Regions from separate parts of the Yersinia enterocolitica subsp. enterocolitica genome, predicted to be linked through region 1. Evidence: predicted binding sites of a transcription regulator. Region 1 holds the regulator's gene; each other region holds the start of a gene.

Region 1 (7,631 bases):
GCGCGGCAGCCGCGCGTGAGGCTTGCTGTACCAACGCAGCATTTTGCTGAGTCACACTGTCCATTTCAGCCACTGCCTGCCCGACCTGAGTGATACCTTTGCTTTGCTCATCTGACGCCGATGCTATCTCACCCATTAAATCGGTGACATTGGTGATGGAACGAACAATTTCATCCATAGTTATCCCGGCACTTTCTACCAAAGCCGAACCACTACTCACCCGGTTAACGGACTCGGTTATCAAGCTATCAATCTCTTTTGCCGCTTGAGCACTGCGCTGGGCCAAATTACGGACTTCACTGGCAACCACCGCGAAACCGCGACCTTGTTCACCTGCTCTGGCCGCTTCAACGGCAGCATTCAGTGCCAGAATATTAGTCTGGAAAGCGATACTGTTAATCACTGTTGTAATTTCAGCTATCTTACGTGAACTGGCTGAAATCTCATCCATGGTATGAACCACATCAGCCACCAGCGCCCCGCCTTTTTTGGCGGTAATAGAAGCATTAGCTGCCAATTGGCTGGCATGATGCGCATTATCTGCGTTATGTTTCACCGTTGCCGTCAACTGCTCCATACTGGCGGCCGTCTCTTCCAATGCGGCGGCCTGCTGCTCAGTTCGCGATGATAAATCTGTATTACCGGCTGAAATTTCTGCCGCCCCGTGATAAATCCCATCAGTGCTACTGCGGATAGCTTTTACCGTATTGGCCAAACTGGCTTGCACATCACGTAGCAGCGGAAACAATTTGCCAACGCAATTACGACCAAAATCGGTAATGGGCTGGCCCAGCTGGCCGGAAGCAATCACGCGAAAATGTGCACGAATATCATCCAATGGGCGAACCAGGTTAGCCAACAGGTAGCGATCGGTTGCCAGTAAAATCACTAATCCGGCCACTAAAGCAGAAATTAATGTCATGCTGCTCACTTTTGTCAGGTGAGCAAACTGCTCTTTAGCCACCCCGATAGCCTTGGATGCAGCTTGATTAAAATTCTCCGCAACAGAGCCATATTGCCGGCTCAGCGCTGGCACTGTCTTTTTAGCTAAATCCTGATAGGCCGCGCTATTGTTCGCCATTGCCGCCTGATACAGCGGAGTGACACCTTGATCAATTAATCCGCTCCACCCATCAATCACCCCATTTACCAATGTAGGATCAATCTGTGCATGGTCAATGGCTTTAAACTGCGCCAACTTCTGTTTCAGATTTTCAAGTGCTGCATTGGATGATTTGAGTTCCTTATCTGCATCCGCAATATTGCCGCTCTGACGGTAATCGACTGAGCGGGCAAGACGTGTCACCATCCGAAAATATTGATCCGTCCCCTGATTGACCAAATTCATGTTTTCAACCAACACACTATTAGCATTAGAGGATTGAGTCAGTTGATTCAGCGATAGCAACGTATAACCAGATACACCGCCCCATAGCAGGCAAAATGCCCCAAGCACCCAAAGTAACGCGGCTCTGATAGAAATATTTCTTAAAAACTGCATGTTTGTTCTCCTTCACTGCAAATTGCAACCATTCGGTTACACCGCTGTTATCGGCAATGAGGTTATAAGGTTGAGCCACTCACAAAAATTTAATATCGCATAATCTTGATATCGGCCGGACGAGGTTTTCTGGCACTATATGGCCCTATACATGTGTTATATTATTGGGCCAAACGCTCAGTAATTTGCATAACAATTTGAATTTAAAAGGTATTAAGTTATATGGCAACTGTAGGCATTTTCTTTGGCAGCGATACTGGCAATACCGAAAACATTGCCAAGATGATCCAAAAGCAACTGGGTAAAGATGTTGCTGAGGTTCACGACATTGCCAAAAGCACTAAAGAAGATTTAGAAGGCTTTGATATTCTGCTCATCGGCATCCCAACCTGGTATTACGGTGAAGCTCAATGTGATTGGGATGATTTCTTCCCGACACTGGAAGAAATTGATTTCAACGGCAAATTGGTGGCTATATTTGGCTGTGGCGATCAGGAAGATTATGCAGAATATTTCTGTGATGCGATGGGAACCGTGCGCGATATCATCGAACCACGCGGTGCTGCTATCGTCGGTCACTGGCCAACCGCTGGCTACCACTTTGAAGCGTCTAAAGGCTTGGCGGATGACGATCACTTTATTGGTTTAGCCATTGATGAAGATCGTCAGCCAGAATTGACAAATGAGCGCGTTGAAGCTTGGGTAAAACAGATCAGCGAAGAACTGAATCTGGCCGAAATTACCGGTTAATTTGTCATGTCGGAAACGCGGGGATGAAATTTAATATTGCCACGCGTTTCCGTTGCTTCTATCCCTCTGGTTATACTCTGTTAAGCCACCCACAAATCCGCACTTTCATCCGTGCAAAATGAAAATAAACTGCTACAAATTTGTAACCTTATACTTTGCAGTCATATACTTAAATTATGCAACAATCCCATTCATCAATACATTGCATGATTAATCGGGCAAAGTGTGCAATTATATCTTTGTTAACAACCACGGTTTTCATTTGGGGCTAGCAGTTCTATAATGAGACGCAATTGAGAATATTGCGCCACGGATGTCATAGGCTGAACAGCCTTAATTTGAATCGATAGTAACAGGACTGAATCCGCATGACTGACAACAACAAAGCCTTAAAAAACGCAGGCCTTAAAGTAACACTGCCACGGCTTAAAATTCTGGAAGTGTTGCAAGATCCGGTGTGCCATCACGTCAGCGCGGAAGATCTTTATAAAAAGCTGATCGATATCGGTGAAGAAATTGGTTTAGCAACGGTTTACCGTGTACTGAACCAGTTTGATGATGCCGGTATTGTTACCCGCCATAATTTCGAAGGCGGCAAATCAGTCTTTGAGCTGACGCAGCAACATCATCACGATCATCTGATTTGCCTGGATTGCGGCAAAGTGATCGAATTTAGTAATGAATCCATTGAATCGCTTCAACGTGAAATTGCTAAACAACATGGTATCAAGCTGACCAATCACAGTCTGTATCTGTACGGCCACTGTGAAAGCGGCGATTGCCGTGAAAATGAATCTGCGCACGATAAAAGATAATGTCGTTTTATCGCGTTGACTTATAAAGATTTTAAGCGCTGCTGAAATAAATAATCCGCAAGATGGCCGCCTTTCCCGCTCAGTTACCCAAGTGCAACTCGGTTGGGAGTCAGGTGGTCATTCTTATTTATACCCTTCACCCTTGAAGCCGCTGGGTTGTTAGTTATTCTAATTCCCCCTAATCACTGACGTAGGTGATTTATTCGCTTGCCACCCCACTTATCTGCAATTCCAATGACTTTGGGTATACACCCTATTGCTACCTCCATAAATTTAAAACAAAAAAAACCCCGGACTTGCCGGGGGAAAACCATCAACTCAACTTCACTTAATAGTGTTTACCTAAACCTCAGCAAACAGGAGTTAACATCAGACACAGCACTTTGACAGCAATAATCAAACCTTAACCGGCTCCGCACGACTACTACGTTTACCATCCGGGCTGGTGGAACGAATCAATACGTCGCCACTGACTTTCGGTTGTGCTTTGGCATCATACTGCTGCCATTGTTTTCCGCCATCAGTGGAATACTCGATAATCAGACCCGGTAAGGAGATATTAGCTTCCAATTCCCCGCCAACAACTCGCGCCCCTGGAACTGGCAAGCGATAAGCCACTCCGGCTTTATCCAGTTTCGCCAATTCACGTTGGCCCATAATATTGGCAAAACGCTGCCAATCGGAACTCAACGCCTTGGTGTCAACCCTATGCGTTACGCCACCTTGGTACTCACGACCGGCTTTATAATCCTGCTCCCAAGACGCACGATGCCAGGCACGTTCGGCCAGTGGTAATACTCGAGGGAAAATCATGTATTCCATTTGTTCATCAGTTCGTACTGTTTCATTCCATGATTGAACGGAAATACCGTGCACACCCGGCCAAGGTTTATCACTTTTAGCACTGAAATGATTACCGTCACGGTCGACCGATGTTTCCGCGTTTTGTGGCATATTATCCGGCGCGAAACTAAAGACTTTGGCTTCGTCGCTGAAGCGAGTCGCCCAGTAATAACCGCGCTCATTTGGGTTAACTTCATATGGCATGTCGAAATAGACATAATCCGGATTCGACGCGACCACTTCATAGCCTTTATTGGCCCAATCATTGATTGAGTCAGCGCCGCCCCAATAGAGAGTATCCCAGAAGTTAACGCCAACACGTTTAGTGGCAAAGTCTTTCGACGACTTGGCATCTTTAAGGCCATCTTGCCAGGCTTGCATTTTCTCAATGCCATGGGCATTCACCAACTTGCTGACTTCAATCGCAAAGTGGCTGGAAAGATGCTCAACATCCTGAATTTTGCCTTGCTTGACCATATCCTGACAAACTTGCGATTTAGCCCACGGCTTATCTTCCACACTTTTATCAATAATGCCCTTGCCCGGCTCAATGGTGCCATTTTTATCCTGGAACCCTGCCCCCAGACGGATGTTCTTCGCCTCATCACCACCAAAATGCCAGGTGGTCAATGGCATACCGGCTTCTTTGTGCATCTGCGCCATTTCGCCGATCACTTTGTCGACAAAACGTTTAGACGAATCCAGACATGGGTTGAGATAACTTTTGCGTTCATAGAACTGAACAGAAGTCGTGTTGGAATCATCTGTCGGGTCAACCAGGCGGAACTCGTTGGCTTCTTTTTCCTTACCCTGCTTCATCAAATTGTTGTAACGAGCTTCCATCGAGACGACGGCTGCACGCGCGTGGGCGGGCATATCAATCTCAGGAATGACCTCAATTTGGCGGGCTTTCGCGTATTTCAAAATGTCGATGTAATCATCACGGGTAAAGTGACCCGAGCCCAAATTATTGCTATCCGGGCCTGAGCCCAATTGCGGCAGTAAGCAGGTGTTTTCCGTTAAATCGTGGCAACGCTTGCTGCCCACATCGGTCAGTTCTGGCAGGCCTGGTATCTCAATACGCCAGCCTTCATCATCACTCAGATGGAAGTGGAATTTGTTCAGCTTGTAAGCGGCCATCTGATCAAGCAAACGCAATACTGCATCTTTAGTTTTGAAGTTACGCCCTACATCCAGGAAAACACCACGGTATTCAAAGCGTGGCGCATCTTTGGCATCCAATGTCGCAATCTTCTTGCTACCATCAGTCGGTACTAAAGAAAGAATGGATTGCAGGCCGTAAAACACACCTGTTGGGTCAAAACCAATCACTTGCGCGCCCTTTTCACCGATTTTCAGCTCATATGCGCCTGAAACGGCTAAGTCACCTTTAAAGGCAGACGGCTGAATCAAGGTTTTAATCGGGAACCCCGTTGCACCCAACTTCAAGCCAAGTAATGCAAAACGCTGCGCCGCCGCCTCAGCAGCCGGTTTGGGCAAAGTGCTCAGGTCAAGCGCCACACCTTGACTCAAATCGGCATCTTGTTGGTGAACCTTCACTTCCATTGGTGTCGGGATAATCTGCCCGCGCAGGTTAGCTGCCGTTAATGTTTTCACGGCCTCATTTTTGACGAAGCGAGATTCCGGTGTCATTAATACGTTATTGTCGTCTTTAGTACGCTTCCACTGATCGCCCGTAAACTGAGTCAGATATTCATTAATATCTTCAGTATCAGTACTTTTCAGAACTTTTGGTTTTGCATCACCCGAAGTGGCATACCAGCGCGGCATAAAGTCGGTGGCAAATAACTGCCAGTATTCGCCGGTGATCGGGATTTCAACCGCCTGATTGGCAGGGAAACCAGTAAATTTGGCGGTAGGTTCAATTTTATGTAGATCACCCGTCAGGTGAGTAATTTTAAACTGATCATTATCTACGGTGAGAATTTGACGAATACTATGGAAGTAAATGGCCCAGTCCTGGCCTTTGATCTCATCCCCAGTATTGGTCAGAGTAATCACTACTTTATTACATGATGCCCAGTCAGCTCCCAACTTGGCGCAATCTACGCCATTTTCAGCTGCGCGGTTATCCAACACTTTATAATTAACTGTCAAAGCGCTGAGTTGATCAACAATCTGTTGATTGGCGGCATCTGCATGGGCAGCGCCCATCAAGCCAAAGGTTGCGGTGATTGCCGCTAACGCATTTAATCTGAATTTGTTCATCACTAACCTCATCCATAATGAATAACCGCTGCCAAAGTCGCTACTGAAGTATTGCCGCTGACAGAATTATTGTTAGATCAATCGTTGTTAAAACAATTATTGTTAAATCAATTGTTGTTAAATCAATTGTTGTTGCGAATTTCTTGCCAAAGTTTGCCGCACTGCGCGTCATAGGCTTGACCATTGCCAGTGTGGGCCGCATCAATACAGCGCTGGTAATCCAGTACCCGTACTGTTTCTTTGTCGGTAAAGGCTTGATGCGCCTTCTCTTGTTTCAAAACGTTCAGTACCGCTTTGCAAGGGATCAGCCTTTCTGGTTGACCTTCGCTAGCATTGATACAAGCGCTGTATGCTTGCTTAAGTTTGCTGTCTTCCGGCTGAATGGGAGTTTGTGGGGCACAAGCACTTAATCCCATGACTGCGGCGATGATAAAAAGGATTTTTTTCATGGTGGCACTCCATTATGTCCCCGGCACAGCGGCCGGGGATGGCAATCAAAAGGGGAAAAATCAGAAGATCGTAAATGGTGCAATCACGATGAATTTAACGTCTTTTTCATCCTGGAATACGTTGCCGAAACCGCCACCATAACTTGGAATGTTGGTGTGGTTGTCGTACATGGTGTAGTGCAGTTTGAATAATGTGCCTTTAGCACGGCCTTCTTGCAGGGTGTAAAGAATGTCAAAGTTCCATGCAGATTCTTTCAAACGGGTATTTTGGTCATAAATTGGGTTGGTGCTCGGTTTGGCATCCCAACCATAAGCATAGGAAGTCCCGACTGACCAACCGGCCAAATTCCAGTTTTTCAGGTCATACATCACGCCACCAAACAACGCTTTTTCACCGTTGGCGTTAAAGTCAGAGCGCGAATCCCACCACACGTCTAAGCGACCATTGGAGGTGGCGTAGCCCGGAGTCATACGTTGCAAGAAGTAGCCTTGGTTGCCGTCAGCTTTGGCCCAGGTACCTTCCAGACGCAAATCAAATGGCCCGGTGGTGTAACCCAGAGTCAATGCTTGCAACCAGGCAAGACCGTCATAGACGTCATTAACATCTTTGAAGCCGCCATCAACTTTGTCTTTTGCACCATAGAACTGATAAGACGTCCGCAGATCATTACCCGCAACCGGGAAAGCATAAGAGGCTTTCGCAAAGTATTGATCCATGTAATCTTTGGCTTGACCGAATGCTGCTTCCAGTACTAGCTTGTTTTTAAAGTCATATTTGGCGCCAATTGAGTGCAGATAACTGATACCAGTTTTGCCATCAGCTTGACGGAAGTTGTACATGTTCTGATACCACGGCGCTTTATATTCATCAGTCCACATGTATGACATGGACAATGCGCCCGCCGTATCAAAATCAAATTTCGCACCACCTTCAGCACCGCGGTAGGTGCCCGGCATAAAGCTCCAGTGTGGGGCTAGCAGGGTCTGACCAGTGGGTTGGATATAACCACCACGCGCCCAGAAATCACCTAATTTGAATTTGGC
Region 2 (7,631 bases), 3.6 Mb from region 1:
CATTAAATAGTGCGATAATAGCCAATAATATCAGTGTCACTTTGCTGGTGGCTGATAATAGTGTTGCGACTTGGGCCAGATGACGATCATCAATATTTAGCGTCTGTTTAATCGCTTTGCCAGCACTGCTGGTGGGTGAAAATAGACTTTCCGCCAAATCAACACAGAGATGGGTCAGTAAATATAAGCAGGAGAGTACCAGGCAAACCCACACCAATTTGTAACTTAAGAATTTCGCCAGTGCGATATATCCCACTAACAAAGAAAGTAATATCGCTATTGCCGTAATGCCAATAGCCAGATGAATCAATCCGGCTAAGGTGGAATAAGCTTCTGGCTTTTCGCCATTAACCACCAAATTACGGCGTATTCGGTTAGCGCGTAGTGGAATAATGGCGGCGGTCAGTGCCACTAATAGGGCCGATATCCCATTGCCAAAAATGGTTCCTGATACGCTGATATTGATCATATTGTTCATCTGATCAATAGCACCAAAAATCATGATGCAACTGGCTAATAGAGGAGGGAACAGTTTGAGGGAGGCGGCGACTTCATCGGCAATAGCGGGCAAACGCCATGAGGGGCGCTGGTTGGATAAGAATGCTCGCCCGAGGCCTGCCACTAACGCAGAGAAAAACATCAGTTGAATAAAAGCCAGCGCAAAGTCCATCACCACCTGCGAGACATCCGACGTGCGAGTGAATGCCTGGATGATACATTGCGCTATGGTGACCGTGATCAGCACGGTGTACAAGGTGGTCGCTGAGGCCATAAAACTGCGGCGCAATGGGCCTTGAGGTAGGCACTTGGTGCAAAACCAGCCCGTCAATTTGTCGAGGAATTTAAAGCCCAATGCACCGATCAACAGTGCCAGCAGCAGGTATATTGCCGTGCCGGTACGCCATTCGGGCTGCCAGGCAGCATTCCAGGTATCGGTTAGCTCTTGTATAAAATCCTTCAGTCGCTTGTCATCATCGGTATTGGGATTGACAATCGGTGCCCAAAATTTAGCCCCCAAAATACTGCCGGAATTTAAGGCAATTTGTGATTTCAGTGCCGTTCGCCGCAAGGCGATAATCTGTGTTTCCAGGTTTTCCGCATTCGCCTTGATAGACAGGGCCTGATCATGCTGGCCTTCTAATTGTATTTTACGAGTGTTTAGCGCTCGGCGTTGTTGGGCCACTATCGGTGTTTCTGTAAGTGTGCCAGCGGCAGGCGGCGGGCCTAAAACATCTAATTGTGTTTGTAGTTGTTCCCGCTTGGGCTTCAATTCTGCCAGAAGAATATCAACATCCTTCACTAGCGCTATTGCTGTTTCATTCAACGCGTTTAGCTGATTATCTGATGTACTAACAGAGACATTTTGTTTTAGCTTATCTAGCTGTTTTTGTAAGCTAATTAATTGTACAGATACTGCCGGTTTCGCCGGTTCTTCATCGTTTTCAGTGGTTGTCTCTGATGTTGTCGCCGCCAAGACCGAACCTGTAGTTGACATCACGGTGAGTGATGCACAAATCAGTGTGAATAACAGACAGAATAGAGGGTAATGTCGAAGTGAAACAACGTGCTCGTTCTTTTTCATAAAACCTGTCAGCCCGAATGTGAATACCACAATTAACCCATTAATTTGTGTAGGTATGCTTGCCTGATACTTATTGTGGCACACCCTGCGAGTTACTGAATAATCTTACTCTGATAATCACTTTCCTAAATTAAATATTAAAGATAATAATTATCATTGTAATTACTACTCTCATTTAATAAATTGTGCCCTGAACTTATGGACCCACGATATGTGGCGCACAGGCAAGGGTATTTGCCGGGCGAAAATAGCAATGGATGCTAATTGATAACCATCTATTTTATATGCTCATTCTCTGGGGAAGATAACTATGTTCTCGGCTTTTATAATAAAGCGCTCCGCTATTTTATGTTCACTGGCTATGTTTATACCCTTAGCCTCTATTGCTGACGATACGATAGAAGTGACGGCTAAAGCAGGCCATGAAGCCGATTTACCCACCTCTGGTTACACCGCAACCACCACTAAAGGGGCCACCAAAACTGATCAGCCGCTCATCCTGACGGCACAATCCGTATCAGTGGTTACCCGCCAGCAGATGGACGATCAAAACGTTGCAACAGTTAATCAGGCGCTGAATTACACGCCGGGTGTCTTCACTGGTTTTTCCGGTGGTGCAACCCGTTATGACACTGTCGCCTTGCGCGGTTTCCACGGCGGTGATGTGAACAATACCTTCCTTGATGGGCTGCGCTTACTCAGTGATGGTGGCAGTTATAATGTGCTGCAAGTGGACCCGTGGTTCCTTGAGCGTATTGATGTTATCAAAGGCCCATCTTCTGCGTTATATGGCCAGAGCATCCCTGGTGGCGTAGTAATGATGACTTCCAAGCGCCCACAGTTTACTTCTGAAGGTCATTTCCGCCTGACGGCCGGTAATAACAATACGCAAGTTGCGGCATTTGATTATACCGACGCGATATCTGAACATTGGGCGTTCCGTCTGACCGGGATAACCCGTAACAGCGACACCATGTATGACCATCAGCGCGAAGAGCGCTATGCGATTGCTCCGTCATTATTGTGGCAACCCGATGAAAATACCTCGTTGTTACTGCGCGCTAATTTGCAAAAAGACCCTTCCGGCGGTTACCACAGTGCGGTACCGGCTGATGGCAGCATTTATGGGCAAAAGTTGAGTCGCGGCTTCTTTGATGGCGAAAGTAACCACAATGTCTTTAAGCGCTGGCAACAAATCTATAGCTATGAATTTTCACATAAGTTTGATGATGTTTGGTCTTTCCGCCAAAACGCCAGCTATACCCATTCCAATACTCAGTTAGAGCAAGTTTACCAAGGGGGTTGGAATAGCGACCGTACTCTGATGAATCGCTATTATTCTGGCGAAGACTCCTCGCTTAATGCGTTTGCGGTGGATAACCAACTGGAAGCGGATTTCGCTACCGCCGCGGTTAAACATAAAGTATTACTGGGCGTTGATTTCCAGAAGTTCCGCAACAATCTGCGCAGTGACAGTGCCTACGCCACGCCGTTAAATCCCTATACCGGTGTTTCAGGTGGTTCGACACTGTATAGCGATTATCTGCTGACCACTCCCGGCATTAATACATCCTATTTAAGCCGCCGCTATGAACAGAGTGGCGTTTATCTGCAAGACGAAATGACACTGGATAATTGGCACCTGAATCTGTCCGGTCGTTATGATCGGATGAAAACGGAAAATATTAATAACACTGCCAATAGCACCGATGAACGTACAGATAACCACGCCAGTGGGCGTGCGTCACTGTTGTACAGTTTTGATAGCGGTATTTCGCCATACGTCAGTTACAGCCAGGCTATTACGCCAAGTTTATTCCCGGATGCACAGCAAAAACTGCTGAAACCGATGACCAGTGAGCAGTATGAAGTGGGGATCAAATATCAGCCGCCGGGCAGCACTTCGCTCTATTCCGCCGCCTTATATGACCTGACTCAAAATGATGTGGCAAACCGTGCAGTACCGGCGACTTATTATGTGCCGGCAGGTAAGGTCAATTCACAAGGGCTGGAATTGGAAGCCAGAAGTCAGATTAGTGACCGGCTGAGTGTGATTGCCGGTTATACCTATAATCGCGTGAAATTCAAAGATGCAATTGATGGCAATGATGGTAATACACCGGTATTAGCACCGTCCAATATGGCATCGCTGTGGGCGCAATATGAGGCGGGTTACGGCATCAATGTGGGGGCGGGTATTCGTTACATTGGCAAGCAGTGGGCAGATGATGCCAATACCTTGCGTGTACCCTCTTATACCTTGGGTGATGCCTCTGTTCGTGCTGATTTAGGGACATGGGCTGCATCGTTGAAAGGCGCGTTTGTTCAATTGAATGTGAATAATATCGCAGACAAAAAATATGTCGCCGCTTGCTATAGCACCTCGTATTGCTACTGGGGCGCAGAGCGCTCAGTACAAGCAACAGTGGGCTACGATTTCTAACCGGTTCCCTATATTCTTCAATAGCCCGCAATCTCTGCGGGCTATTTATCACATTATTTCTTCTCAGCGCCAAAACGGGCGGCTGTAATCTCGCTTAATATCCTCTCGGCTCAGGCCAATATCTTTTAGCTGATCTGAATTCAATCTTGCCATGATATTGGCTGCTTTACGCCGCTCATTCCATTGATACGAATATCTGTATGCTTTTCGCCATAATTGAATAAAAATATTTTGGCGATTTTTTGCAGCTCGAACAGTTGACGAGCAGCATTCATCTATTTGATCTTCAATTATATTATTCATCATCGACTCCCCGTCAGTAGGTGAGCCATTAGCATGAAACTTTGGCGCAAAACATTACAGATGCAAATTAGGACTATTATTTCCATACAGATATGCGATATATCAACTGAATGGTGCAATTCTATGCCATCTGTACTGCTTCTTACTCATTTATCAGGTGATACCAATGACTCGTTACCAACAACTGGCCGATATTCTTAGTCAGCGAATTAAAGCAGGGCTTTATGCCGCCGGTGAGCGGCTCCCCTCGGTCAGACTTTTGAGTAGCGAGCATGGGGTGAGTATTAGCACTGTACAGCAGGCATATCGGCAGCTAGAAGAATGCTTGCTGATTGAGGCGCGGGCGAAGTCGGGTTATTTCGTGCGTTGCAGTTCAAATTTGCCCTCCTTACCCGCCACATGCACCCATGCACAGCGGCCGGTCGAGATTTCGCAGTGGGAAAATACGCTGGCATTTTTACAAAAAAGTGATCAGGAAGATGTTATCCATCTGGGGGCTGGCTCACCAGATCTTTCTGGCCCTGGGCTTAAAATCCTCAGTCGTTTATTGAGCCGGGTGAGTCTTCATCAGAGTGAAGAAGTGCTGGAATACGACAATATTTACGGCTCGCCGGTATTACGTGAACAAATCGCCCGCCTGATGCTCGACAGTGGTAATCATCAATCAGCTGAAAATATTATTATTACTTCCGGATGCCACGGTGCGCTGGCTATTGCATTAGGTGCCGTTTGCCAGTCCGGTGATATTGTGGCGGTGGATTCCCCCAGTTTTCATGGCGCGATGCAAACCCTAAAAGGGATGGGCATGAAGGTGATTGAGATCCCAACCGATCCGGTGGTGGGGATCAGTCTGGAAGCCTTGGAAATGGCTTTGGATCAATGGCCGATCAAAGCTGTGCAACTGACGCCGACCTGCAATAATCCTCTGGGCTACAATATGCCGGATGAGCGCAAAAAGGCATTATTGACCCTCGCCCAGCGTTACGACATCGCCATTATTGAAGATGATGTGTATGGCGCACTGGCTTATCAATATCCGCGCCCACCGACTATTGCCTCATTTGATGATGATGGGCGGGTATTGTTGTGCAGCTCTTTCTCAAAAACGGTGGCACCGGGCTTACGTATTGGTTGGATTTCTCCGGGGCGCTATTTGGATAAAGCGTTACACATGAAATACATCTCTGCCGGACGGGTTGCGTCATTGCCACAGTTGGCGATGGCTGAATTTATCAAGCAGGGCCATTACATGCAGCATTTACGTCGGATGCGCCGCCAATACCAACGTAATCGCGACATTATGACCGGTTGGGTGATGAAGTATTTCCCGCCGAATACGTGTTTGAGTCGGCCACAAGGCAGCTTTATGTTATGGGTCGAATTGCCGCATGGTTTTGATAGCTTGCGCCTAAATCGCTGTTTGTTGCCATTAGGTGTACAGGTGGCGGCCGGATTTATCAGCTCTGCTTCAGGTAAATATCGTAATTGTTTGCGGTTGAGTTACAGCAAACCGATGACGGCTGAAATTGAACGCGCCGTGCAAAAAGTGGGTAAGACAATTTACGAATTGCTGGAAGAGGGTGGGCTGTCGATAGGGACAGAAAAACCAAACCAACCTGGGGTTGGTGAGGTTAATGACAAAGTACCCGTAACGGTGAAAACAGGCAGATCGTAAAGACGCCGTAAACCCCTCCCTGGGGGCTCGAGCCGCGCCGTCCGTGGCGCGGACGCTTTACTCTTCTACCTGTCTTCACCTTACAATATCGAGTCGTCGAGGTTTGTCAGCAGTCTGACCAACCTGAGGTTGGTTTGGCTTGAGATTATTGGCGCAGATAAATTTGCGGCAGGGCGCTTTCAGGGTGACGCGAAATGCCCAAATCAGCCTGATACCAGCGGGTCAGTGTTTCGGCATTGAGCACTTCCTCTGGTGTACCACAGGCCACCAGTTCGCCCTGTGCTAACAGCAAAATACGATCGGCATAGAGTGCGGCCAGATTCAAATCATGCAGCACACAGCACACCGCCAGGGGTTCCTCAAGGGTGAGCTGGCGTAATAAGCGCAGGGTATGCTGTTGATGATACAAATCCAATGCGGAAGTTGGTTCGTCAAGGAACAACCAGCGCGGGGTCGGTTCCGGTTGCCACAGTTGCGCTAACACACGGGCGAGTTGAACCCGCTGTTGCTCGCCTCCGGACAGTGCGCGGTAATCCCGCTGCGCCAGTGCCAGACAGTCGGTTTGCGCCATCACTTCTTGTAACGCCTGACGATTTTGCGCCGCCCCATAAGGGGCTCGGCCCATCTGAATCACTTCGCTAACACTGAATGGAAAGGCCAAATCGCTGTATTGGCGCATCACCGCTCGGGTTCGGGCTAATGCTTGGGGCTGCCAGCTATTGAGGTTCTTACCGAGCAACTGGCAGTGACCTTCAGATGGTGCGAGATAGCCGGTTAATAAACGTAGCAGAGTGGATTTCCCCGCACCGTTTGGCCCGATAATCGCTACCATTTCGCCGCTGGCAATTTGTAGCGAAACGTTATTAATCAGCTTTTGCCCCTGTACATGGTAGGAAAGCTGATTCGCTTCTAATAGCGCCGTATCAACCACTGCCGTATCAACCACTGCGTTGCTCCCGCTGACGTAAAATCAGCCACAGAAAATAAGGGCCACCCAGTAGGCTGGTGATTAGCCCGACCGGCATTTCTGCCGGTGCGACCAGAGTTCGAGCTAGTGTATCGGCGGTCAGTAACAGGCAAGCTCCACCCAGCGCAGCGCCGGGTAGTAACCAGCGATGGTCAGCCCCGATCCGAATCCGGATAAGATGCGGTACCACTAACCCGATAAAACCAATAACGCCACTGACAGCGACGGCGGCACCAATCAAAATAGCGCTGAGTAACAGCAAGCGCAGTTTGGCTTGCTTTACATTGACGCCGAGGTAGTGCGCTTCTTCATCTCCTAGCTGCAACAGGTTCAACTGACGTGCTTGTAGCAAACCGAGCACGCACGCAGGCAGAATCAATGATGCCGCCACCATGAGTGTCGACCACTGCGCCTGACCTAAACTGCCCATGCTCCACAGGGAGAACTGACGTAATTGCTGATCATCACTGATATAAGTCAGCACGCCGACTGCCGCACCACATAGCGCATTGATCGCAATGCCGGCCAGCAGCAAACGGGATAAGTTGCCATGCCCCCAGCGGCTGAGGGTGAAAATAATGGCAGAAATGGCCAGGCTGCCAATAAAGGCACCGACCATATGACTGTAAAGCGCCAGCAGTGGTGGCAAACTGAATGGCAT
Region 3 (7,631 bases), 820 kb from region 1:
GTCGGGGTTGATCCGGCGCTGGTGCTCTGTTATCGCGATGAATATAAAGAGATTCTGGCGGATTCCCGTGGTGACTTTAATGTGCAACTGGTGCATGAGTGGTTACATGAGGCATTGGCTGAACAGCAAGAGCAACAAATGACCGGTGAATCCTGGTATCTGTTTGGCCATTGCACCGAAACTACCGCACTGCCCGCCAGTAGTCAGCATTGGGCTGCGATATTCTCCCGTTATGGAGCCAGGCTGGAAAACGTCAGTGTAGGATGTTGTGGCATGGCTGGAACTTATGGTCATGAAGCGAAGAACATCGATAACTCGTTAGGTATTTATGCATTATCCTGGCAACAGGCATTGCAAAAGCTGCCAGCAAAACGTTGTTTAGCTACCGGTTATTCTTGCCGCAGCCAGGTTAAGCGTATTGAAGGCAACGGTATACGACATCCATTGCAAGCGCTACTTGAATTGGTTTAAGATTTGCCCGCTATTAACATTTCTGCAACTTCAAGTAGGCAGGGGCCCCAAACTAATTGAAGTTGCAGGTAGGCAGCAAAAGAGCTAATCCCGATGAGCTGACACCCGTCAGTGATTTGGGTTAGTGAGAGCAGCTAACACCGCTGCAACGCCAGGTTAGGAAGGGAAAAGGATGCTTTGGAAACGCACTGCAACGCTGGAACAGCTAAATCAACAGAGCCAAGGCTGCATGGTCGGGCATCTGGGCATAGAATTTACTCGATTATCCGATGACGAACTGGAAGCTACGATGCCAGTAGATAATCGGACAACTCAACCCTTTGGTCTGCTGCATGGCGGGGCGTCAGTGGTGTTGGCGGAGTCACTGGGTTCGATGGCTGGGTATTTATGTACCACTGAGGGGCAGAACATCGTGGGGTTGGAAATCAATGCCAACCATCTAAAAGCGGTAAAGTCAGGAAAAGTGCGCGGCTGTTGTCGTGCTATTCATGTTGGCCGCAGTCATCAGGTTTGGCAGATTGAGATTTTTGATGAACAAAACCGCCTGTGCTGCACCTCTCGTTTGACCACTGCGGTATTATCATCGCCAAAATAACCTCTCTAAAAATAAATATATATTGCTCAGCGCCAATTGTGGGCCTTGAGCAATATCATTCATGACCACATCTTTCTATTGCTTACCTTCTGATCTTGTGTGGATACCCTAAATCATTCGAGTTGTGGGAAAGCGGCAATTGAGTGACAAATCGGTCGGCAACTGATTTGAACAGCATTTATGCTAGCCCGCAGGGTGAGCCTCAAGGATGAGCTTACTTACTTTAAGGTTAACGACAAATAAGTGATTCGGGGTACGAGAGCCGCCAACGCACATGCAGCTTGGAGTATGAAGGGTATATCTGATAAATGCGGCGAATCTCTCTGATAGGTTCCCCCTGAGGGGGTTTTCAGCTAAAGTTAATGGAGAAATAGGTATTTTTTATGAATGTTTAAAAATACAGAGATTAGCCGTAATTAACCTCTGATATAGCAAGGGATTCAGGCATCGCTGTCGTAATTACTGTTTTATTTCATGGCGATAAAAGTGTGTTTGTTTACCCAGACTTCTCCGGCCATCGCAGCATGCTTCTTTCGTTGCCGCCTCATTTGAGGTCTAAACGGCACTTTTCTTAATATCCCTGCAAAACAAACGGTTGAAGTGATAATTATTATCACTACCATTGTGAACAATCTGTGTTGATTTACCCATAATCAGCCAGCTAATTATTAAGAGATAAAAGGTGGGGCATATGCAACAGGAATCCGTCGGGACATTTTCGCTTGATGATAATGTTTGGCAAGGCGTTACGATCACCGACAGCGCCGCGGCGCAAATTACACGGCTCATGCAACAGGATCCTGAAATAAAAGGGTTGCAGCTGGGGGTCAAGCAATCCGGTTGTGCCGGTTTTGCTTACGTGATGGATATGGCTAAGGAGCCAGCCAGTGATGCTTTGGTTTTCGAGCATGGTAGTGCCAGACTTTACGTACCGCTAAAAGCAATGCCGTTTATTGATGGCACCGTAGTGGATTATGTCCGCGAAGGGCTAAATCAGATTTTTAAATTTAATAATCCTAAAGCTCAGCACGCCTGCGGGTGTGGCGAGAGCTTTGGCGTTTGAGCGATGTAAACGAAATGACACGAAGCAATGTAGAAGTTCCAGATGATGTGCAGGCTTGGGTCAGCGATGGTCGCTACAAAGAAGGCTTTTTTACACAACTTGCGACTGATGAGCTGGCGAAGGGCATCAATGAAGATGTGATTCGCGCCATTTCTGCCAAGCGTAATGAACCGGAATGGATGCTGGAGTTTCGCCTCGGGGCTTATCGCAGTTGGTTAGAAATGGAAGAACCGCATTGGCTGAAAGCGCATTATAAAAGTCTGGATTATCAGGATTACAGCTATTACTCAGCGCCATCTTGCGGTAGCTGTGATGATAACTGCGGTTCGCAATCCGGCGCACTGCAGCAGTCATCAGCTGAAGATTCAGCCGCGCACACCATGAATGAGTACCTCACCGCTGAGGTTGAATCTGCCTTTGCCCAGCTTGGGGTGCCAGTGCGGGAAGGGGCTGAAGTGGCGGTTGATGCCATTTTTGACTCGGTTTCTGTTGCGACCACCTATCGCGGTAAATTGGCTGAACAAGGTATTATTTTCTGCTCATTCGGTGAAGCCATTCAGGAATACCCGGATTTAGTGCGTAAGTATCTGGGATCAGTGGTTCCCGCCAAAGATAACTTTTTTGCCGCGCTGAATGCGGCAGTCGCTTCTGACGGTACTTTTGTCTATGTACCCAAAGGGGTGCGCTGCCCAATGGAGTTATCCACTTACTTTCGTATCAATGCCGCCAAAACCGGTCAGTTTGAGCGCACTATCCTGATTGCCGATGAAGACAGCTATGTGAGTTATATCGAAGGCTGTTCTGCGCCGGTTCGTGATAGCTATCAGTTGCATGCCGCAGTGGTTGAGGTCATTTTGCACAAAAATGCAGAAGTGAAATACTCGACAGTTCAGAACTGGTTTGCGGGGGCTGACAGTACTGGCGGTATTCTCAACTTTGTGACCAAACGGGCGCTGTGCGAAGGTGAGGGTTCCAAAATGTCATGGACCCAATCTGAAACCGGTTCAGCCATTACCTGGAAATACCCGAGTGTCATTTTGCAGGGCGATAACTCTATCGGCGAGTTCTTCTCGGTTGCATTAACCAACGGCCATCAGCAAGCCGATACCGGCACCAAGATGATCCATATTGGCAAAAACACCAAATCAACCATTATTGCCAAAGGGATCTCTGCGGGGCACAGCCAAAATACCTATCGTGGGCTGGTTAAAATTTTGCCCGGTGCGGATAACGCCCGTAACTTCACGCAATGCGACTCGATGCTGATTGGCCCGGATTCCGGCGCACATACTTTCCCTTATGTGGAAGTGCGTAATAACACCGCACAGCTAGAGCACGAGGCGACAACCTCAAAAATTGGTGATGACCAACTGTTTTATTGCTTGCAACGTGGCATCAGCGAAGATGATGCCATTTCAATGATTGTTAACGGCTTCTGTAAGGATGTGTTCTCCGAGTTGCCACTGGAATTCGCCGTGGAAGCCCAGAAATTGTTAGCCATCAGCCTGGAACACAGTGTTGGTTGAGTCTCAGTTGAATAAGCATTTGCAGAGTTTTGCGCGCCTGCGCACCAAGGAAACTTATGTTAAGCATTAAGAATTTAAAAGTCAGTGTTGAAGGTAATGAGATCCTCAAAGGTTTGGATTTGGAGATCAAACCTGGCGAAGTGCATGCCATCATGGGGCCAAATGGTTCAGGGAAAAGTACCTTGTCTGCGGCGCTGGCCGGAAGGGAAGAGTATGAAGTCACTGAGGGTAGTGTGACATTCAAGGGTAAAGACTTGCTGGAACTTGACCCTGAGGCTCGGGCTGGCGAGGGGGTATTTCTGGCTTTCCAATACCCGGTAGAAATTCCAGGCGTCAGCAACCATTTCTTCCTGCAAACTGCCGTCAATGCGGTACGTAAATATCGCCAACAGGAACCGCTGGATCGTTTTGATTTCGCTGATTTTATCGAAGAGAAAATTGAGTTACTCAAAATGCCAGCAGACTTACTGACCCGTTCAGTGAATGTGGGTTTCTCGGGCGGTGAGAAGAAGCGCAACGATATCTTGCAGATGGCCGCATTGGAGCCTTCTTTATGCATTTTGGATGAAACCGATTCTGGTTTGGACATTGATGCATTGAAAATTGTTGCCAACGGGGTGAACTCACTACGCAATCAAGATCGCGCCTTTATTATTGTGACTCACTATCAGCGCATCCTCGATTACGTCAAACCTGACTTTGTGCATGTGTTGTATCAGGGGCGAATCATTAAATCTGGTGATTTCACGCTGGTGAAACAGTTGGAGGAGCAAGGCTATGGCTGGCTTACCGACCAACAGTAATATGCTGGAACAGCAACGTATTCTTGAAAAACAGCGCGCTGATGCGTTGCTACATTTTGGTCAATTGTTTAAACAGAATCAAAAGCTTAAACAGCACCAAAGTGATCAGAGTGCTGAGGCGACTGCACATTGGCAACAAGTGCTGCAATTGGGCTTTCCCAGCAGCAAGCATGAAGACTGGAAATACACACCACTGGAGCGCTTACTCGCGCACAACTTCAGTTTTGCCCCCGCAGCGGAAGTCACGGCGGCTCAGTGCGATGATCTCTCATTGATCAAAGATGCGCATCGTGTGGTTTTCATTGATGGGTTATATGCCCCTGAGTTGAGCGACCGCGATTGTGGCCCGTATCAACTGACACCTGCGACAGAAAATACCCCATTTCCTGCGGCTATTCGGTCGGAAGTTTTGTTGCATCTGACAGAGAGTCTGGCTCAGCAACGTCTGCACATTCGGTTACCCGCTGGGAAACACAGCGACAAACCGCTTTATCTGCTGCATATCAGCTCAGGTAAGGGTTCTGAGGTGGTGAATACCAGCCATTATCGCCATCATCTGGCGATTGAGGCGAGTGCACAGGCTGAGGTCATTGAGCATTTTGTTAGCCTCAATGAACAGCCGCATTTTACTGGCGCGCGGCTGACTATCTCAGTGGGTGAAAATGCTGAGCTGAGTCATTGCAAACTGGCATTTGAAACACCGCAAAGCTACCACTTTGCCCATAACGATTTAGTGTTAAGCCGCGATGCACGGGCCAAGAGTTACAGTTTCTTGCTCGGGGCGGGGCTGACTCGCCACAATACCAGCGCCCAGTTAAATGGCGAGGGTGCAACGTTGTCCATTAATAGCCTGCTGCTGCCAATTGGGCGTGAAATCTGTGATACCCGCACTTATCTGGAGCATAACAAGGGCTATTGTGAAAGCCGTCAGCTGCATAAAACCATAGTGCGCGAACGGGGTAAAGCGGTCTTTAATGGCATGATTAAAGTGGCTCAGCACGCCTTAAAAACTGACGGGCAAATGACCAACAATAACTTGTTGCTCAGTAAGTTAGCTGAAGTTGATACCAAACCGCAGTTGGAAATTTACGCTGATGACGTGAAGTGTAGCCACGGGGCTACCGTTGGGCGCATTGATGCGGAACAGCTGTTTTATCTGCAATCACGCGGTATCAATCAGGCAGATGCACAGCAAATGATTATTTTTGCTTTTGCCGCAGAATTGACCGAAGCCATTCATCACGCATCCATCCGCAAAGTGGTGTTGGCGCGCATTGCACAGCGGCTGGCTGGGGAGTCGCTATGAGTTTCTCTATTGGACAAGCCAGTATCGAACAGATCAGAGCCGATTTTCCACTGCTTAGCCGTGAAGTTAACGCTCAGCCGTTGGCGTACCTGGACAGTGCTGCCAGTGCGCAGAAACCACAAATAGTTATTGATAGAGAGCTTAACTTCTATCGTGATGGCTATGCGGCGGTTCATCGTGGCATCCATACCTTGAGCGCCGAAGCGACTGCGCAGATGGAAGCGGTGCGCAGTCAGGTTGCGGGCTTTATTAACGCAGCCTCTGCCGAAGAGATTGTTTTTGTCAAAGGCACCACCGAAGCCATTAATCTGGTCGCTAACAGCTATGGCCGCCATGCTCTCAAAGCCGGTGATAGCATTATCATTACTGAAATGGAGCATCACGCCAATATTGTACCGTGGCAGATGCTGGCCAAAGATATTGGTATCGAAATTCGTGTCTGGCCGCTGACGGCAACCGGAGAGTTGGAACTTACAGCGTTGGCAGGGCTGATGGATAACACCACCAAGCTGTTGGCGATAACCCAGGTGTCCAATGTGCTGGGAACAGTGAACCCGATTAAAGAGATCGTGGCGCAAGCTAAAGCGGCGGGCCTGGTGGTGCTGGTGGATGGCGCTCAAGCCATTATGCATCAAGCCGTCGATGTGCAGGATCTGGGTTGTGATTTCTATGTCTTCTCCGGTCACAAACTGTATGGGCCATCGGGCATTGGTATCTTGTATGGCAAGAGTGAATTGCTACAGCAAATGCCGCCTTGGGAAGGGGGCGGTGCGATGATTAAAACCGTCAGCTTGACGCAAGGCACGACCTTTGCTGATGCGCCGTGGCGTTTTGAAGCGGGTTCGCCAAATACAGCGGGGATTATGGGGCTGGGTGCAGCAATCAGTTATGTGAATGGCTTGGGGTTAGAGCAGATCCAGCAATATGAACAATCACTAATGCAGTATGCATTGGAGCAACTAAGCCAGATCAAAAGTCTGACACTTTATGGCCCGACCAAACGGGCAGGCGTGATAGCGTTTAATCTGGGGCAACACCATGCCTATGATGTGGGCAGCTTCCTGGACCAATATGGTATTGCGATTCGTACCGGCCACCACTGTGCCATGCCGTTGATGGCGTTCTACCAAGTCCCGAGTATGTGTCGCGCGTCACTGGCACTGTATAATACCCGCGAGGAAGTGGATCGCTTGGTGGCTGGATTACTGCGCATCGAAAAATTATTGGGCTAGCGCAAACCGCTCGCGACAGAGTCCCCGAAAGCCGATTATCATTATAAATAGTCGGCTTTTATTTTTACTGTAAGAGGCATGTTATGGCTGGTTTGCCAGATAAAGATAAATTGATTCGTAACTTTTCCCGTTGTTTGAATTGGGAAGAAAAATACCTGTATGTCATTGAGTTGGGTGCACAGCTACCGCCGTTAACTGAGCAGCAGCGCCAGCCTGACAACCTTATTTCGGGCTGCCAAAGTCAGGTGTGGATTGCCATGAGCACCTCAACCGAAGGCCAGGTGGTTTTTGCCGGTGATAGCGATGCCGCCATCGTCAAAGGCCTGGTTGCCGTGGTGTTTATTCTGTATCAGGGTTTGACCCCGCAACAGATAATCGATCTTGATGTTCGGCCATTCTTTGCCGATTTAGCCCTTAGTCAGCATCTAACCCCTTCGCGTTCCCAAGGCCTTGAAGCCATGATCCGCGCCATTCGTGCTAAAGCAGCGGTACTAAAAGCGGGCTGATTCACGTCAACATTTTGTGCTTTATTCTCCCGTGACTGAGCATTTTTGCGTCATGGGTCACAGTCTTAAAATGGTGAAATTTCAGCAGCTTAAATCGCCCTCAAGGTTGGAAGAAGCATAATAAATTAC
Region 4 (7,631 bases), 570 kb from region 1:
GGTGATGTCGTCATGTCAATCCTCGACAATGGCTGTGGCATTGGTCAAGCCAGCAAACGGCCGAATCATTACGGTCTAATGATTATGCAAGACCGAGCTGCCAGCCTGCATGGGCATTGTGATATCCGCCAACGGGAAGAAGGTGGAACAGAAGTTCGGGTACGATTTACACCGGACAATGATGACCTTGACTGACGATGTTACATAATCGCCAGCCCGACTCACATAGGGACTAAATCTGGTAATCAATCACCACTTCGTCTGGTGCTTCTGCCAACACTTTCTCTTTAATATCATGCAGAGAAAGTGTTGGATTGCAGAGCTGGATAAAGAACCAAATAAAGTTACGTTGTAACTGACCTCGTTTTAATCCTAACCACACTGTATTCGCATCAAATAAATGCTCTGCATTAAGGCGCACCAGCCCCTTGTCACGATGTGCTTCGTATGACATATCCGCCAGAATCCCCACTCCCATGCCTAGCTCGACATAGGTTTTAATCACATCAGAATCTTGTGCGCTGAGGGCAATATCGGGGGTTAATCCGGCATTTTTGAAGGCATTGTCCAACCGTGATCGGCCGGTTATCCCTTGTCGATAAGTAATTAATGGCAAGGTACTCAAGGTTTCCAGCGTGATATGTGGCTCTTGTGTTAATGGGTGATTTTCGGGTACCACAATCGCGTGATGCCAACGGTAATAAGGAAATGCCGCGACAGATTCATCACTCATCAGTACTTCAGTGGCAATCCCTATATCAGCCTCACCGGATTGCAGCATCGCCGCAATTTCTTGTGGATTTCCCTGGCTAATAACCAGTTTGACCTGTGGATACAGCAGACGAAACTCCTTTATCACCCGCGGTAAACTGTAACGGGCTTGAGTATGCGTGGTCGCAATATGCAACTGCCCGCTATCATTATTGCTAAAAACATCAGCCAGGCGGCGAATTTGATTGGCATCATTTAACATGCGCTCTGCGACTGCCAGTAACTCTTTGCCCGGCTCAGTCATTCCCAATAGGCGTTTTCCACGCCGAATAAATATCTCAATACCCAATTCTTCTTCTAACTCACGAATATGCCGGCTCACGCCCGATTGCGAGGTAAATAATGTATTTGCTACTTCAGTCAGATTGTAATTACAACGGGCCGATTCCCGAATAATTTTAAGCTGTTGGAAATTCATACTTTGCCCCTTTCATTCTGATTGATGTACAGAATCGCGGGGATAATAGAGACAAACAAATACAAAAAAACCGTTGTTTATGCTTTTTTGTACTAAGCAAAGTTAATGGCTTACACCAAAAGTCAGATAAAGCCGAAAGATTGAAAAATAGGCTTAATTATCAAAAAAATAAAGATTTATAGAAAATAACCAACTTCACGCAAGTTAATACACAAGAATAAAATCAGCTATATTAAATAACTTTTTAATATAGCACTTTGCCGTTAGACGCTATTTTGGGGCAGTGCTAGAATCGGCCGATTAAATTTACCTGCAAAGACTATTTGTCAGTCTCTTCATACCCGTTGAGCCGGTTCAGGAGTTATTCATGCCGTTGGCTATTATCGCGCTGACCATTGCTACATTTGGCATTGGTACCAGCGAGTTTGTCATTATGGGGCTATTACCAGAAGTCGCCCATGATCTCGGGGTCAGTATCCCTAAAACCGGAATGTTGGTATCAGTCTATGCTATGGGCGTGGTCATAGGTGCTCCACTGTTGGCCATTGCAACAGCGCGAGTGCCGCGTAAATCCACCTTATTGGGTTTAATTGTTTTATTTATTATCGGCAATATCCTGTGTGCCTTGGCTGAAACTTATAACTTGCTGATGGCTGCACGTATTATTGCGGCATTGTGTCATGGCACATTCTTTGGATTAGCTTCAGTGGTCGCCACCGATTTGGTTCAGCCCAATCGCCGTGCGCGGGCAATTGCATTAGTGTTTATGGGGGTCACGCTGGCAAATGTGCTCGGTGTGCCATTGGGCACGGCTATTGGGCAAGCTTTCGGCTGGCGTGCTGCATTCTGGGGAGTTAGCGCCATCGGTATTGTCGCCATCATCGCCGTGATCGCCTGGTTACCTAGCAATATTCCGATGAAGAAAATCAGCCCGAAATTAGAGTTCAAAACGTTGATGCAGAAAAAAGTGCAAACAGCTTTACTGCTATCAGTGTTAACCAATACCAGTCTGTTTACCGTCTTCACCTATATTGCCCCCCTGCTGCGCGAGGTTACCCGTGTCTCTGAACATGGCGTCACCATTGTCTTGCTGATCCTCGGCGTTGGATTATCCATTGGCAGTGTGCTGGGTGGTCGCTTAGGTGATAAAAATCTGGTCGGCTCAATGACACGTCTGATTGTCATTTTGATAGGTATTCTGCTGGCATTGCATTACACCATTGGTTTTTACCTACCGGCAGTTCTGACCTTGTTCATCTGGAGTATTGTGGCTTTTGCCCTTTGCCCAATGTTGCAGCTATTAGTGGTGGATCAAGCCAGAGATGCTCCTAATCTGGCATCAACCTTTAATCAGAGTGCATTCAATTTAGGTAATGCTTTGGGGGCCTGGCTCGGTGGTACCTTGCTGGCATTTGGCTTGCACTTACAACAACTCCCTCTTGCCGCGATGGCGGTGATGATTGTTGCACTGGTGACCATGTTACGGCTACGCATGCATTTCCGCCGTGTGGCTATCGTGCAACCTATCCGCTAATTCTTCGGTAAATCACTTTTTTGCCCTCCCACTCTGGTGGGGCAACTCACTCTTTTCGTTTTCCTTACATTCTATTCATGCAAATAATTATCATTAACATTGGTTGGTGATATAGTTTATGCCTTGATAAGCCGCATCCATGCTGCTGACGAACCAGAATAAAACGCCATAAGATAAGAAGGATAAACTGTGACCACAGAATCAACCGCAGCAAAACCCAAATACCGTCCAACCCCTCCGCGCCTGGTACAAGTCAAAAAGGTGGTAGACACTTCCCCACACCTACGCCGAGTCACTTTCTACAGTCCGACATTGCACAATTACCCGGCAGATTGTGCTGGTGCACATTTAAAAGTCTTCCTGCCATTAGCACACCAAACACAGCCGGAACTGCCGGTGCTTGGTGAGAAAGGCCCACAATGGCCAGCAGCAGAAGTACGCCCGATTGTTCGAACCTACTCGGTTCGGGCCATCAGACCTGAACGTTGTGAGATAGACATTGAATTTGCACTTCATGACCACAGCGGCCCAGCGGTTAATTTTGCCCGCAATGCTAAATCAGGTGACTGGATAGGCATTACCAATCCAGGCGGCCCTGAAACCATGCTGCCAGCGGCTGAATACAGCTATCTGGTGGGTGACCCCTCTTCATTACCTGCTATCGCGGCCCTATTAGAAACATTACCCGCCGATGCGCAGGGTCATGCCATTATTCGTGTCGATACCCCACAGGATGTGCTTAATCTGGTGAAGCCGGCAGGTGTTGAACTGAGTTGGGTCATTGGTGGTACTGAAAAAACCGATGAAGTTATCACCCAATTCTGCGCACTTGAACTGCCGATGGAGGAAGCTACATTTTGGCTGGCCGGTGAAGATCGGATGGTGGTGCAGTTACGCCGTTATCTCCGGCGTGAAAAAGGCTGCGAACGCCAACAACTCTATGCCGTTCCCTATTGGCGTGAAGGCCTCAATGAAGAAGACTATCATCACCAACGCCATGAAGTGATGGACAATCTTGACGACTAGATCTTATTAATATCTGTAAAATCAATGGACATTATCCTCTGATGTCCATTTTGCTGACTCTTTTTTTACCTTTCCTCGTTAAAACCTTGTAAATTTCCTGCGACAATTCCCTGTTATTTGTTAGTCTTAAAGCTACTTAGCCTGCAATATGGCGCTTAATTATCGTTAAATGGCTCTAATGCCCGTTTAATGCAGTAAAGTTATTAGGAGCGTGCTCGAAATGAAGTCGCAAAATGATCCTGGCCGATCTAAATCTCGCCATCACGAATACTCCCTTATCCTGCCTATTATTGCGCTGGTTATTCTTAATATCTGGGGTGATACCAGCAATTTTGCAGCGGTAATCGTTATCAACATGATTGCACTGGTCGGTATTCTAAGCAGTGCTTTCAGTGTGGTACGTCATGCTGACGTTTTGGCACACCGTTTGGGTGAACCCTATGGATCATTGATTCTTAGTCTGTCGGTGGTGGTGCTGGAGGTCAGTTTGATCTCAGCGATGATGGCAACAGGTGATGCCGCCCCCGCTTTGATGCGCGATACACTCTATTCCATCATTATGATTGTTATCGGGGGATTGGTGGGTGTGTCGTTGCTGCTCGGTGGACGTAAATTTGCCACCCAGCATGTCAATCTGGTCGGTATCAAACAGTATCTGATGGCTATCTTCCCACTGGCTATCATTGTACTGGTATTACCAAGTACCCTGCCCGATGGCAATTTTAGCGTGGCACAATCACTGGTAGTCGCCGCGATTTCGGCGGCGATGTATGGTGTTTTCCTGCTGATCCAAACTAAAACCCACCAAAGCCTGTTTGTCTACGAACATGAAGACGAAGGCGATGACCCAAGTGACCCGCATCACGGTAAACCGTCATCTCACAGTAGCCTGTGGCACACATTTTGGCTGTTGATTCATTTGGTTGCGGTAATTGCAGTGACTAAATTTGATGCCAACCCACTGGAAGCGCTGCTGACTGAGTTAAATGCACCGGCTAAATTTACCGGCTTCCTGATTGCTTTGCTTATCTTGTCACCGGAAGGGTTGGGTGCATTAAAAGCAGTATTGGCAAATCAGGTGCAGCGCGCGATGAACCTGTTCTTCGGCTCGGTGCTGGCCACGATTTCCCTAACTGTGCCAGCGGTAACCTTAATTGCCGTACTGACTGGGCAGGAGTTGAACTTTGGCCTGGAAGCGCCACATATCGTGGTCATGGTCAGTGTCTTGATTCTGTCGCAAATCTCATTCTCTACCGGCAGAACCAACGTGCTCAACGGCACCGCCCATCTGGCCTTGTTTGCCGCGTATATGATGACGATTATGTTGTAGCGATGGACTAAGCTGCTGATAGCTCAGTGAGTGAAGGGTTTACCGCACCCAGGGGCACTTCGGTGGCTTACGCACTTGTATTTGAAACCAAGAGCGGCCCCAACGGCACGATTCCCCTTCATTTGACTTTATCAGTAATCTGAAAGGGCAAGCGCTATAAACGCTTGCCCTTTTTTATCGGGTCATCCATTCATAACCTTGAGTTATGAATAGGCATTCAAGGTGTGTTGGCAGAGTGCAGAGCGGACACAGTCCTGTTTATCAAAGCGAATAATGCCAATCATTTCATCCTCAGCAAAACGCTCCAGTGCGTCGCTAAGACCTGATTTCACCCCACGCGGCAGGTCGCACTGAGTGATATCACCATTCACGATAACAGTGACATTTTCACCGAGGCGGGTAAGAAACATTTTCATTTGGCTGGCGGTCACGTTTTGTGCCTCATCGAGGATCACCACCGCATTCTCAAAGGTACGCCCGCGCATATACGCAAAAGGCGCAATTTCGACTTTACCGATTTCCGGCCGTAAACAATATTGCATGAAAGAAGATCCGAGTCGGCGCAGCAGAATGTCATACACCGGGCGGAAGTAAGGCGCGAATTTCTCAGAAATATCACCGGGCAAGAAGCCCAAGTCTTCATCTGCCTGTAGTACAGGTCGCGTCACAATTATCCTATCTACTTCTTTGTGAATTAATGCTTCAGCAGCCTTGGCCGCGCTAATAAAGGTTTTACCACACCCTGCTTCACCGGTGGCGAAGATGAGCAGCTTACTTTCTATGGCTGATAAGTAATGACCTTGAGCTTCCGTACGCGCCTGAATAACGGAGGTATCACGGCTATCCCGTGCCATACCTATTGATTCAACACCGCCCATTTGCACTAACGATGTCACGTTTTCTTCCTCACGCTGACGATGACTACGTGAATCACGTCTAATAACGCGTTTCGCTTCACGACGAGCTTTGATCACTGCTTTCTGTCTTCCCATAGTGGCACCTTTCAGTTTGATTCAACTACCGCAGCAGGAAAGCCTGCGCGATTATGTTTCACATACAGATGCGGTTTTGGCTTCCTTTGCAGCCAATAATAGCCAATGAAAATGCGAATAGAGTCGACACCCGGTTCAATAGCCGGAGGGAAACAATATCGCAAGGGGAGTTATTACGTGATGTTGAAACCAGGGACGGGAATACGGGTGACGATAATATATTAGCAGCACATGATGAGGGTAATACTGGCATTTGAGAGTCGGAGTTTACGCCCTCGTAACAACGAGTTGCCTGGATAAAACTTTGGTTTTTTCTTAACAGCCCAATCATGGACTTTACCATTAGCGATCCCCGCAGTGATAGATAACAGCCTAAGCTGTGCACCGTGTGAAAAATACCGCCAGATGATTACAGTATAATGACACTCTTAAAATTCGCGATATCAAAATGTAAAAAAATATAACTTTTTAGTTTGCTCATTTTTTACTCTAATTACTTTTAATATCGCGCTATATCATTTTATAAGCATTAGCGACTGATTCTTAAATCTTGTAAATGCGTCTTTTGCTTGCCTTGGCTATCAAAGTTTCCCATCGCTAACCAATCGTTAAATGCCTGTTTAATTAATGGCCATTCCTGGTCAGTAATGGAATACCAATTGGTATCTCTGTTGCGCCCTTTAGTCACAATCGCCTGCCGAAATTGCCCTTCATACTGAAAACCAAATCGCATTGCCGCCGCATTTGAAGGCCCATTTAAGGAATCACATTTCCACTCACAACGACGATAGCCTAATTTGTCGAATACATAATGTAATAGCAAATAGATGGCCTCAGTGCCCGCTGAGTTGCGTTTTAAGCGCGGTGACCAATTAACTGAGCCAATCTCAATCACACCATTCTTTTCATCAATTCGTTGTAAGCCAACCGTTCCTAACGCCACATCGGCTTGCGCATCCATTACGGTATAATGCAAAGCATCTTTCGCATTAATTAATGTTTGCAGGTACTGCTGGAAATCATTTTCACTCTCTGGCCGCTCACAATAAAAATAGGTCCAGTCACTGGCATCAAGAATCAGGTGATATGCCTGATACAAAGATGCTTCATGTTTATCTGAGTCAACAGGGGCCAAATAGCAAAAATGCCCGGGTAAAATTTCTCGTTGAGGCCGCAACGCTGATTGCCACTGCGGTAATTCTGCACCAATAATTTGTCCGAAAGGGTTTTGATTCACTGTGTGCTCCCGTTGTCATGCCGCTTCCATAGGAATATTCATTATGACTGCCCGTAACAATACCGGCTAAATCATAGCAATATATAAAGAAAGGGGGGGATTAAAAGTGAAGTTTGGCACGATTAACTTAGGCGGAAATAACATACTGGTTGGTTCTGAATACCTGATATAAGCACAGGGCGGCCTGCTATCAGGTATTCAGCGGTGATTGCTTATCACCCTCGTCGCAAATTAACGACCGGTGCAACTTCGGGAAGTTGTAACCCTTCTTTGACTTCCAACAGTTGCCCATGCTCATCGTTATACAAGGTGAGACACGAACC

What was found. The regulator Fur, encoded in region 1, represses iron uptake genes when iron is present. The targets are predictions, from matches to a motif close to ATAATAATGAGAACNACTATCAA.
Positions count from the first base shown of each region.
Region 2: the regulator Fur is predicted to act here: its motif matches at 1,717-1,739, upstream of FGL26_RS17685 (TonB-dependent siderophore receptor).
Region 3: the regulator Fur is predicted to act here: its motif matches at 1,667-1,689, upstream of sufA (Fe-S cluster assembly scaffold SufA).
Region 4: the regulator Fur is predicted to act here: its motif matches at 2,801-2,823, upstream of FGL26_RS03200 (siderophore-interacting protein).

Region 1 covers NZ_LR590469.1:118,189-125,819, reverse strand. The annotation lists gene FGL26_RS00620 (methyl-accepting chemotaxis protein) at 1-1,501, opposite strand, end outside; gene fldA (flavodoxin FldA) at 1,724-2,251, shown strand; gene fur (ferric iron uptake transcriptional regulator) at 2,620-3,066, shown strand; gene FGL26_RS00605 (beta-N-acetylhexosaminidase) at 3,463-6,138, opposite strand; gene chiQ (ChiQ/YbfN family lipoprotein) at 6,261-6,587, opposite strand; gene chiP (chitoporin ChiP) at 6,648-7,631, opposite strand, start outside.
Region 2 covers NZ_LR590469.1:3,730,520-3,738,150, forward strand. The annotation lists gene FGL26_RS17680 (DUF3772 domain-containing protein) at 1-1,474, opposite strand, end outside; gene FGL26_RS17685 (TonB-dependent siderophore receptor) at 1,893-4,025, shown strand; gene FGL26_RS17690 (DUF1127 domain-containing protein) at 4,089-4,328, opposite strand; gene FGL26_RS17695 (aminotransferase-like domain-containing protein) at 4,495-6,003, shown strand; gene FGL26_RS17700 (heme ABC transporter ATP-binding protein) at 6,149-6,949, opposite strand; gene FGL26_RS17705 (FecCD family ABC transporter permease) at 6,942-7,631, opposite strand, start outside.
Region 3 covers NZ_LR590469.1:933,641-941,271, forward strand. The annotation lists gene ydiJ (D-2-hydroxyglutarate dehydrogenase YdiJ) at 1-471, shown strand, start outside; gene FGL26_RS04335 (hotdog fold thioesterase) at 644-1,066, shown strand; gene sufA (Fe-S cluster assembly scaffold SufA) at 1,758-2,129, shown strand; gene sufB (Fe-S cluster assembly protein SufB) at 2,144-3,655, shown strand; gene sufC (Fe-S cluster assembly ATPase SufC) at 3,712-4,458, shown strand; gene sufD (Fe-S cluster assembly protein SufD) at 4,433-5,764, shown strand; gene sufS (cysteine desulfurase SufS) at 5,761-6,996, shown strand; gene sufE (cysteine desulfuration protein SufE) at 7,080-7,502, shown strand.
Region 4 covers NZ_LR590469.1:692,537-700,167, reverse strand. The annotation lists gene narX (nitrate/nitrite two-component system sensor histidine kinase NarX) at 1-195, shown strand, start outside; gene cbl (HTH-type transcriptional regulator Cbl) at 233-1,189, opposite strand; gene FGL26_RS03205 (MFS transporter) at 1,557-2,723, shown strand; gene FGL26_RS03200 (siderophore-interacting protein) at 2,913-3,749, shown strand; gene chaA (sodium-potassium/proton antiporter ChaA) at 3,970-5,079, shown strand; gene phoH (phosphate starvation-inducible protein PhoH) at 5,283-6,071, opposite strand; gene FGL26_RS03180 (GNAT family N-acetyltransferase) at 6,601-7,308, opposite strand; gene pgaD (poly-beta-1,6-N-acetyl-D-glucosamine biosynthesis protein PgaD) at 7,524-7,631, opposite strand, start outside.